DNA from 2 places in the Arthrobacter sp. GQ119 genome. Region 1 is predicted to be linked to the other one. Evidence: predicted binding sites of a transcription regulator. Region 1 holds the regulator's gene; the other holds the start of a gene.

Region 1 (4,417 bases):
GCAGCGCGAACCGCGCCATGTGGTGGTGTCCGCCCGAACCGGCCAGGGAATCCCTGAACTGCTGAAGGCGATCAGTGACGGCATCCCGCGGCCGAACGTCAAGCTGGAACTGCTGGTGCCGTACCACCGCGGCGACCTGATCAGCAAACTCCACGACTCCGACGCGGAGATCCTGAGCATGGATCACGAAGAGGGCGGCACCCGCGCCGTGGTCATGGTCCGGGAAGGCCTCGCGGCTGAACTGGAATCCTTCATCAGCAATGACTGAGCAGGCCGCAAAGCCAGCCGGTTCCACGGCCGGCGAGGAGTTCGTCCTTGGGCTCCTCGACCGCGCCGTGGCCGCCATGGGCGGACAAAGCCGCACTGGCCAGCACGAGATGGCGCGGCAGGTGGCGCGGGCGATTGAAACCGGCGACCACCTGCTGGTCCAGGCGGGTACGGGCACCGGCAAGTCGCTGGCCTACCTGATCCCGCTGATCGCCCATTCGCTCGAGAGCGACAAGCCCACCCTCGTCTCCACCGCCACCCTGGCGCTGCAAACGCAGATCGTGGGCCGGGACCTTCCGCGGTTGCTGAAGAACATCACCCCGGCGCTGGACCGGCCGGTGAAGGTAGCCCTCGTCAAAGGCCGCGCCAATTATGTGTGCCGGCACAAGCTCGAAGGCGGGTTCCCGTCTGAGGAGCCCTCCGAAGGGCAGCTCTTTTCGCTGGGCGAGGACACCAGCGTCCCGCATTTCGCCGCCGCGATGGGCGGGCCGTCGTCGCAGCTCGGCAAAGAGGTGGTCCGGCTCCGCGAATGGGCGGAAAAGACCGCCACGGGGGACCGCGACGAACTCCTCCCGGGGGTGACCGACCGTGCCTGGAGGCAGGTCTCTGTCACGTCCATGGAGTGCCTCGGCGCGCAGAAGTGTCCCCTCGCCGAGGAGTGCTTCAGTGAACTGGCCCGGCACGAAGCCGCCGAGGCCGATGTCGTGGTGACCAACCATGCCATGCTCGCCGTCAGCGCCTTCGAGGGCCTGGCCGTGCTGCCGGAGTACGACGTTGTGGTGGTGGACGAGGCCCACGAGCTCCAGGACCGTGTCACCGGCGCCGTTTCCGGGCAGTTGTCTGTCGCGATGGTGCATGCCGCAGCCTCGGGCGCCCGCAAGCACACAGGCATTACCGTGGATGCCCTCAACAACGCCGCGTCCAACCTTGAACTTGTCCTCACCGGCGTTCCCAGCGGGCTGCTCCCGAACGGACTCAACACGGAGCAGCTCGACTGCGTGGACCAGCTTCGCGAAGCGTGCCGGGCGGCGCTGTCAGATTCCAAGGGGGACAGCAACAACGCGGTCGACGGCGGGCGGCAGCTCGCACGGTCCCGCCTCCTCGTCATCCTGGAGCTCTGTGAACGGCTGCTCGCCGCGCGGGAAAACCGTGAGGTGGTGTGGTTTTCGCGGAACAGCACCTTTGACCCGCAGCAGGGCTATTCGGCACCCGACGACACCCAGCCCGCGCTGATCAACATCGCACCCCTGAGTGTTGCCGGGCGCCTTCGGGAGGGCCTGTTCGAAGGCCACACCGTGGTCCTGACCTCCGCCACGCTGGCAATCGGCTCGGCGTTCGAACCCGCCGCAGGCGGACTCGGTCTCCTGGGCGAAGGCGCCCCAAGCTGGACGGGCGTGGACGTCGGGTCCCCCTTCGACTACCCGAAGCAGGGCATCCTGTACGTGGCCGGGCACCTGCCCAAGCCGGGCAGGGGGACCTCGCCGGAAGCGCTCGACGAACTGGAAACGCTGATCCGTGCCTCCGGCGGGGGAGCGCTGTGCCTCTTCTCGTCCCGGCGGGCCGCCGAGGACGCTGCCGAGGCGCTGCGCCCCCGACTGGACGTCAGCGTGCTCTGCCAGGGTGACTCAACCATGACCGCGCTGGTAAAGCAGTTCGCCGACGAACCCGACACCTGCCTGTTCGGCACCATGTCCCTGTGGCAGGGTGTTGATGTTCCGGGCGGTTCGTGCCGGCTGGTGGTCATCGACAGGATTCCGTTCCCGCGGCCGGACGACCCCCTGATGACGGCACGCTCCCGGGCCGTGGCCCAGGCAGGCGGCAACGGCTTCATGTCTGTATCGGCCACCCATGCCGCGATCCGTCTGGCGCAGGGCGCCGGACGACTCATCCGGTCCACGGATGACAAGGGCGTGGTGGCGGTCCTGGATTCGCGCCTTTCGACCGAGCGCTACGGCGGGTTTCTCCGCGCGGCGCTCCCGCCGTTCTGGCCCACAACTGACCGCAAGATCGCCGTGGCGGCGCTGGAAAGGCTCGCCGGCGCGCAGTAGCCCTGGGGACTCACTGACTTTCGGCGTGCCGGAAGCCAAAGCGGGCGGTGGCCTATAGCGGGTCTTGACCTACAGCGAACGCAGGACGGACACGACCTTGCCCATGACCACGGCGTGGTCGCCCAGAATGGGCTCGTACTGGGTGTTCTGGGGAAGCAGCCAGGTGTGGCCGTCCCGCTGCCGGAAGGTCTTGACGGTTGCTTCGTCGTCCAGCAGCGCGGCCACGATATCGCCGTTGGCGGCGTCGCTTTGCCGCCGCACCACTACCCAGTCACCGTCGCAGATCGCGGCGTCCACCATGGAGTCCCCAGCCACTCTCAGCATGAACAGTTCCCCGTGTCCAACGAGCTGGCGGGGCAGCGGCATGAGGTCCTCCACCATCTGGTCGGCGAGGATGGGGCCGCCGGCTGCGATCCGGCCAACCAACGGAACGAGGGCCGTATCTGTGGCGCTGGGCAACTCCGTAACAGGGGCACCGCCCACGCTGTGCAGTCTGGCTTCCTTCTCGGCGCCTGCAGATTTAGGGACTCCGGCATCGAGCGTCAGGGGCATGAGGACCTCCATGGCCCGGGGACGTTTGGGATCGCGCCGCAGGTATCCGAGCTTCTCGAGCTGTGAGAGCTGGTGGGTGACGCTGGACAGGCTGGCGAGGCCAACCGTGTCCCCGATCTCGCGCATGGAGGGAGGGTATCCGTTGTCGTTGACCGAGCGCTGGATGGTTTCCAGGATTTTCTTCTGGCGGACAGTGAGTCCCTTGGGTGCTGTCCGGGACCGCTGGCTGCGCTGGGTAGCTTTGCCGTCGGAGGCTTGTGCTGCCATGTTCGCCAACGCCTTTCGTTCCTCCCGGCTTGTGTGGCTGCAGTTGCCGGGAACTTCCGGCCTGAAATGTCAGACCCTGCTGATCAACTGCAGAAGTGGTTGTTCTCTGATTTCAAACGTAGGCCAGCCATAAAGCTTTTTCAAACATTTGTTCTAGCGAGTCTCGACTTTGTTCGTTGATAGGTGCTAAAAATGGAGAAGCAAAGTTCGAACATGTGTTCTAGTTCAGCTGCGAAGCAGTCCGGTTATTCGAAGATCCCGGCGTATGTCCGGCGGACCGGGCATACGGGCAGCACAGAATGGTCCAGGAGGGCTCAGTTCATGTCAGCTACAACAGCAGGTCACCATTACCGTCCCGGGAAGCGGCGCAGCCCCCAGGGCCAGCAGTCCACCCAAGGCCTGCACGGCCCGCATGCCGGCGGACGGCCAGGCGGGCCGGCAGCCAAGCCGCCGCGCCTGCGGCTCACCCGCCGCGGGCGGATCGTCCTGATTGGGCTGCCGCTGGTACTGCTGGCGGCACTGCTCCTGTCACTCGCCGGCCTGTTCAACTCACCGGCCAAGGCTGCCGACACCGCCGGCGGTCTGTCGGTGACGGAGACCGTCTCCGTGACGGTGCAGCCAGGGGAATCGCTGTGGGCGATTGCCGGCAGCGTGGACCCGGACAGGGACCCGCGCGACGTCATCGCGGATATCGTCCAGCTGAACAACCTGGACAACGGCAAGGTCATGCCGGGACAGCAGCTGTTCGTCCCGGCCAAATAGGTCACCACCCGTCACGGCCGGTCCCGGCTGACCCGTCACAGTTTCCCGCTCGCCGCCCGGGGCACTTAAACTGGCCAAGTGACTGACCAGCTTGAGCGACTGAACCGACTTCCTCTTCGCACCAATTTGCGGGGGCTGACGCCTTACGGGGCGCCGCAGCTGGAGGTGCCGATCCTGCTCAACGTCAATGAGAACACCCATGGAGTGCCGGCTGACGTCAGGGCCGCCATTTCCGAGGCCGTAACAGAGGCCGCGGCCGGACTCAACCGCTATCCCGACCGGGAGTTCACCGAACTCCGGGAGGCCCTGGCGGAATACCTGGGCCACGGCCTCTCCGCCGACAACATCTGGGCGGCCAACGGCTCCAACGAAGTCCTCCAGCAGATACTCCAGGCATTCGGCGGCCCGGGCCGAACGGCGCTGGGCTTTCCGCCCACGTACTCCATGTACCCGTTGCTGGCCAGCGGAACAGATACCGAATACATCGTCGGACAGCGCGCGGAGGACTATGGCCTGAGCGC
Region 2 (4,417 bases), on a different contig from region 1:
AATCTGGCGCCCACGGATGATGCGCCCATCGTCCTGGAACGGCTGATCGAGGGCGCCACAGTCCGCCAGCTCCATATAGCGCGCTGGGGACTCGTGCCGTCCTGGGCCAAAGACCCGGGAGTCGGGCCGAAGATGATCAATGCCAGGAGCGAAACGGTGCTCGAGAAGCCTGCATTCCGCAAGGCCGTACAGTCCCGGCGCTGCGCAGTGCCGGCTGACGGCTATTACGAGTGGAAGCAGGGCGAAGGGCGACGCAAACAGCCGTACTACGTGCATCCCAAGGAAGGGCCGGGAATGGCCTTCGCAGGCCTCTATGAGTGGTGGAAGGACCCCTCCAAACGGCAGGATGACCCGGGCCGCTGGATGCTTTCCATGTCAATCATGACGGCGGATTCACCACCGGAGGGTGCCGAATCCACTGTGTTCGGTGAGCTCACCGCCCTTCACGACCGTGTTCCGCTGCCCATGAGCCGGGACACCATGGCAGCATGGCTCGACCCCCAGGTTGACGACCCAGCCGGGCTGCTGGACCTCGTCCGCTCCGGGGTCAGGGACGAGGCGGCAGGCTGGCGCGTGGATTCGGTAGGGCCGGCCGTGGGCAACGTCAGGAACAATTCGCCGGAACTCATCGAGCCCGTGGGAGCACTCTTCTAGCGGGCCGCATCACAGGCTGACCCGTCCGCCGTCGTCAACTGTCCACGTGGGGTTGAAGGCGATCTCCCACCTGAAACCGTCCGGATCGGCGAAGTAGCCCGTGTACCCTCCCCAGGGCTGGGTCTTGGGGCTTGCCACGACCGTTGCGCCGGCAGATTCCGCCTGGGCCATCACTTCATCGACTTCGGCAGCGCTTTGCACGTTGTGGCTGAGCGTGATGCACGGGACGGACTCGGGGGCATCCACCGCGGCTTCGGCCTGCATCTGCCTGGCGTCCCAGAGGGAGAACATGAGGCCATGGTTGGCCTGAATGAAGACCACTTCGGGGAATTCCTTGTGGACGGGCCAGCCGAGGCCCTCAACGTAGAAGCTGCGGGAGGCGGCCACGCTTCGCACTCCCAGGGAAATAAAATCGACTCGGGGCTGCATGGTTCGATACTGTCATGGACATGCCCACAAATCACGGAGACGATAAAAGCGCCCAGGCTGACAGGGAGCAGCTCGCCGCTGTGCGGATCGCAGTGGACGAGGTTGATGACCAGATCGTCACGCTGATTGCACGCCGCGAACGTCTGATCAGGATCGCGGGAACGCTAAAGGGCGATGACGCCGAGGTCCGGGCTCCCGGGCGCGTGGAACGTGTGATTGAACATGTCCGCGCCGCTGCCGAGAAAAAGGAAATCGACCCGGACATCGTGGAAACCACCTACCGGGCCATGATTTCGAAGTTCATCGAGCTCGAGATGAAGATCCATAACGAGAACAACTGACCGGGCAGCAGGAACTGCCGGCGGGACGTCGGGGCGACGGCGGGAAACAGGCCCCGAGTATTTTGCTTCCTTAGGTGCCTAGAGGGCTTCTTCCACCGGTACGCCGGACTGGAATTCCCGTCCGTCGGCCTCGCTGAAGGCTGACATGAGGTGGCCTTTCTCCAGTCCGAGCACCGTGCTCATGGGAAAGTTACCCGTTATGGTGCTGCCCGAATGCTCGACGCTCTTGACGTCGAAGTTTTCTTCGGTGCCGTCATGGCTGAACGAGTACATCGACACGGCTTCGCCGTTCATGAACTCAATTCCGAGCCTTCGCTGATGTGAATAGTCCGGAGTTGCTGCCACGAGCCCCACTACAAAGGCGCCCGATCCTGGAATATTGCCGTCAATATCAAATTTGGCCTCCAAGATGGTGTCTTTGGCGGCGATGCTTACGTGCTTCAGGAGTGCGTCATTGGAACTCATGGCTCCATCCTGCCCCTTGAGCCGCTGTCAGTCCACACCCATCTAGGTTTTGCCGGAGCCCAGGCGTAGACTGGACTTATTCGAATACATATTCGAACCATCCTTCATCTGCAGCACCTTCATCTTGGTTTCCGGAGGCACCTATGGGCATGTTCAGCGAGTCCGTGGACGTTGCCTGTGGACCGGAAGGCCAGCCCGTGGAACTGCAGTGGGGCGGGCGGAGGTACACGGTCTGCGCCGAGCCGGTTCATTGGTATGAACGCCGCCAGTGGTGGGCCGAGGAACAGCGGGCTCCACTGGGCAGCGGGCCCGGACTTGTGGATCACGAGATCTGGAGAGTTCAGGTAGCGCCCCTGGAAGCCTCGTTGTCCGAAGAGGCCCCTGCGGCCCCTGAACACCTGACACTCGATCTGGTCCGGCATACCGGCAGCGGACGCTGGCGGCTGCTCCGGATCCACGACGCACTCCGGCATAAGACAGCATGAGCTTTACCCACCTGCACGTTTCCACCGCCTTCAGCGCCCACTACGGCGTTTCCTGGCCCGATGAACTCGCCCAATCGGCGGCGGCCCAGGGTGCAACCGCCCTTGCCTGCACGGACAGGGACGGCCTGTACGGAACGGTCAAGCATCTGAAAGCCTGCATGGCTGCCGGCCTGGACCCGGTGGTCGGGGTGGACCTCGCCGTTTTCGACGACGAGGGAGATCTTCGCACCCAGCTTTCCGGCCGCGTAGTGGTGCTTGCGCACGGCCACAACAACGGGGCCGGCTACAAGGCGCTCTGCCGGTTGATTTCCGATGCCCATGCCCGCACCACGGGCAAGTCCGGGGGAGCGGTGCCGGCTGCAGTCACCCGGGCGGAACTGGCCTCAAGGATTCTTGACCCGCTTACCCTGAAGCCCGTGCTCAGCGTGCTGATCGGGCCGGATTCCGACGTCGGAAGGGCCATGGGCGGACGCCGTTACCTCCGGCCCCGCACGCTCTTCAAGAGCTGGCTGGATTCCCTGCCGGCCGGAAGCGTCGTCGCGGAGGTCGTCTCCCATCTCAGCGCCCCGGGAGAGCCCCTTAGCACCGCCCATGCGGTCCGCATGCTCAAGCTCGCCCAGGAGTACAGTGTTCCGGCGGTCCTCACCAATGCAGTCCGTTATTGTGCCGAGGACGGTGCCGCCACGGCCGATGTCCTCGACTCCGCCCGGACCCTGAAGTCCCTGCCCGAACTCTCAGCCGCGCCACTGCTGCAGCCCAATGGGCAGGGCTGGCTGAAGTCCCCTGATCAGATGCTGCAGCTGGGCAAGGAAATTATTCACGCCGCCGGGTATGGGGCGGCGGATCTTCAGGTCCTGCTCGCGCAAACGGAGGCGCTCGCCGACCGCTGCAGGATGGATCCCGTCACGGACATGGGCTGGAAGCAGCCCGTCGTTCCTGAGGCTTCGGTGATCGGCATCGAGGGTGACCCCCTGGCGGAACTGGCCTTGAGGTGCGAGGCCGGTGTGGTACGCCGCTTTCCGGGTATTTCCGGGAAGGCCGAGGCTGAAATGCGCAGCAGGCTGGAGCACGAACTGAAGATCATCGCCAACCTCGGCTTCGCCTCCTATTTTCTGACGGTGGCCGAGGTATCGCGGATGATCCTGGACATGGGCGTGCGGGCCGCTGCCAGGGGCTCGGGAGCGTCCAGCCTGGTGAACTACCTGCTCGATATCAGCCAGGTGAACCCGCTGCAGCATGACCTTATTTTCGAACGCTTCCTGTCGCGGGACAGGTCCACCCTTCCGGATATCGACATCGACGTCGAAAGCGCTGAGCGGCACAACGTATACCGGAAGATCTTTGACCGTTTTGGCGCCGAGCGCGTCACGCTCATGAGTATGCAGAACGGCTACCGTGCCCGGGGGGCAGTGCGGGACGCCGGGATGGCCTTGGGCATGGACGACGGCGACATTGGAGAGATTGCCAAGCAGCTGTGGCGCTTTTCCGCCCGCAGGTTCAGGGAAGCCCTGGAAGAAAAACCCGAGCTCCGTGAATTTGCTGACCGGGTGGAGCAGCGGGATGCGTCAGGCAACCAGCAACTGGACCTGCTCGTGGACCTCACCGAACGCCTGGACAGGCTTCCCCGCCACATCTCAATGCACCCCTGCGGAGTCATCCTTGGCGACGCGACCCTGCTGGACAGAACTCCTGTGCAGCCCAGCGGGCTGGGGCTGCCGATGAGCCAGTTCGACAAGCACGACATGGATCCGATGGGAATGCTCAAACTGGACGTGCTGGGAGTCCGGATGCAAAGCGCCATGGCGTTCGCCGTCCGGGAGATCATCCGGATCCATCCCGCCAAAGCCGATGTGGTGGCTGCGGGCGCCCACCCCGCGGGTCCGGACGGCAACGGCCCGGACTACATCAGGGAGGACGGCTTCATCGACCTCAACGCGGTGCCGCTGGATGATGAGCCCACCTATGAGCTCATCCGGAGCACCCACACCCTGGGATGTTTCCAGATCGAATCGCCGGGCCAGCGCGAACTGGTCGGCAAGATGG

What was found. The regulator LexA, encoded in region 1, represses DNA repair genes until DNA is damaged. The targets are predictions, from matches to a motif close to TCGAACANNTGTTCGA.
Region 2: a site for LexA is predicted at 1,970-1,985, ahead of AC6CH3_RS05375 (DUF6504 family protein). Genes of this name have one in related genera too.

What each region holds. Positions count from the first base shown of each region.
Region 1 is NZ_JCAXEA010000001.1:18,538-22,954, reverse strand. It holds gene hflX (GTPase HflX) at 1-268, shown strand, start outside; gene AC6CH3_RS00120 (ATP-dependent DNA helicase) at 261-2,315, shown strand; gene lexA (transcriptional repressor LexA) at 2,385-3,134, opposite strand; gene AC6CH3_RS00110 (LysM peptidoglycan-binding domain-containing protein) at 3,456-3,896, shown strand; gene AC6CH3_RS00105 (histidinol-phosphate transaminase) at 3,975-4,417, shown strand, end outside.
Region 2 is NZ_JCAXEA010000004.1:118,385-122,801, reverse strand. It holds gene AC6CH3_RS05395 (SOS response-associated peptidase) at 1-654, shown strand, start outside; gene AC6CH3_RS05390 (VOC family protein) at 664-1,083, opposite strand; gene AC6CH3_RS05385 (chorismate mutase) at 1,098-1,424, shown strand; gene AC6CH3_RS05380 (hypothetical protein) at 1,503-1,889, opposite strand; gene AC6CH3_RS05375 (DUF6504 family protein) at 2,033-2,374, shown strand; gene AC6CH3_RS05370 (DNA polymerase III subunit alpha) at 2,371-4,417, shown strand, end outside.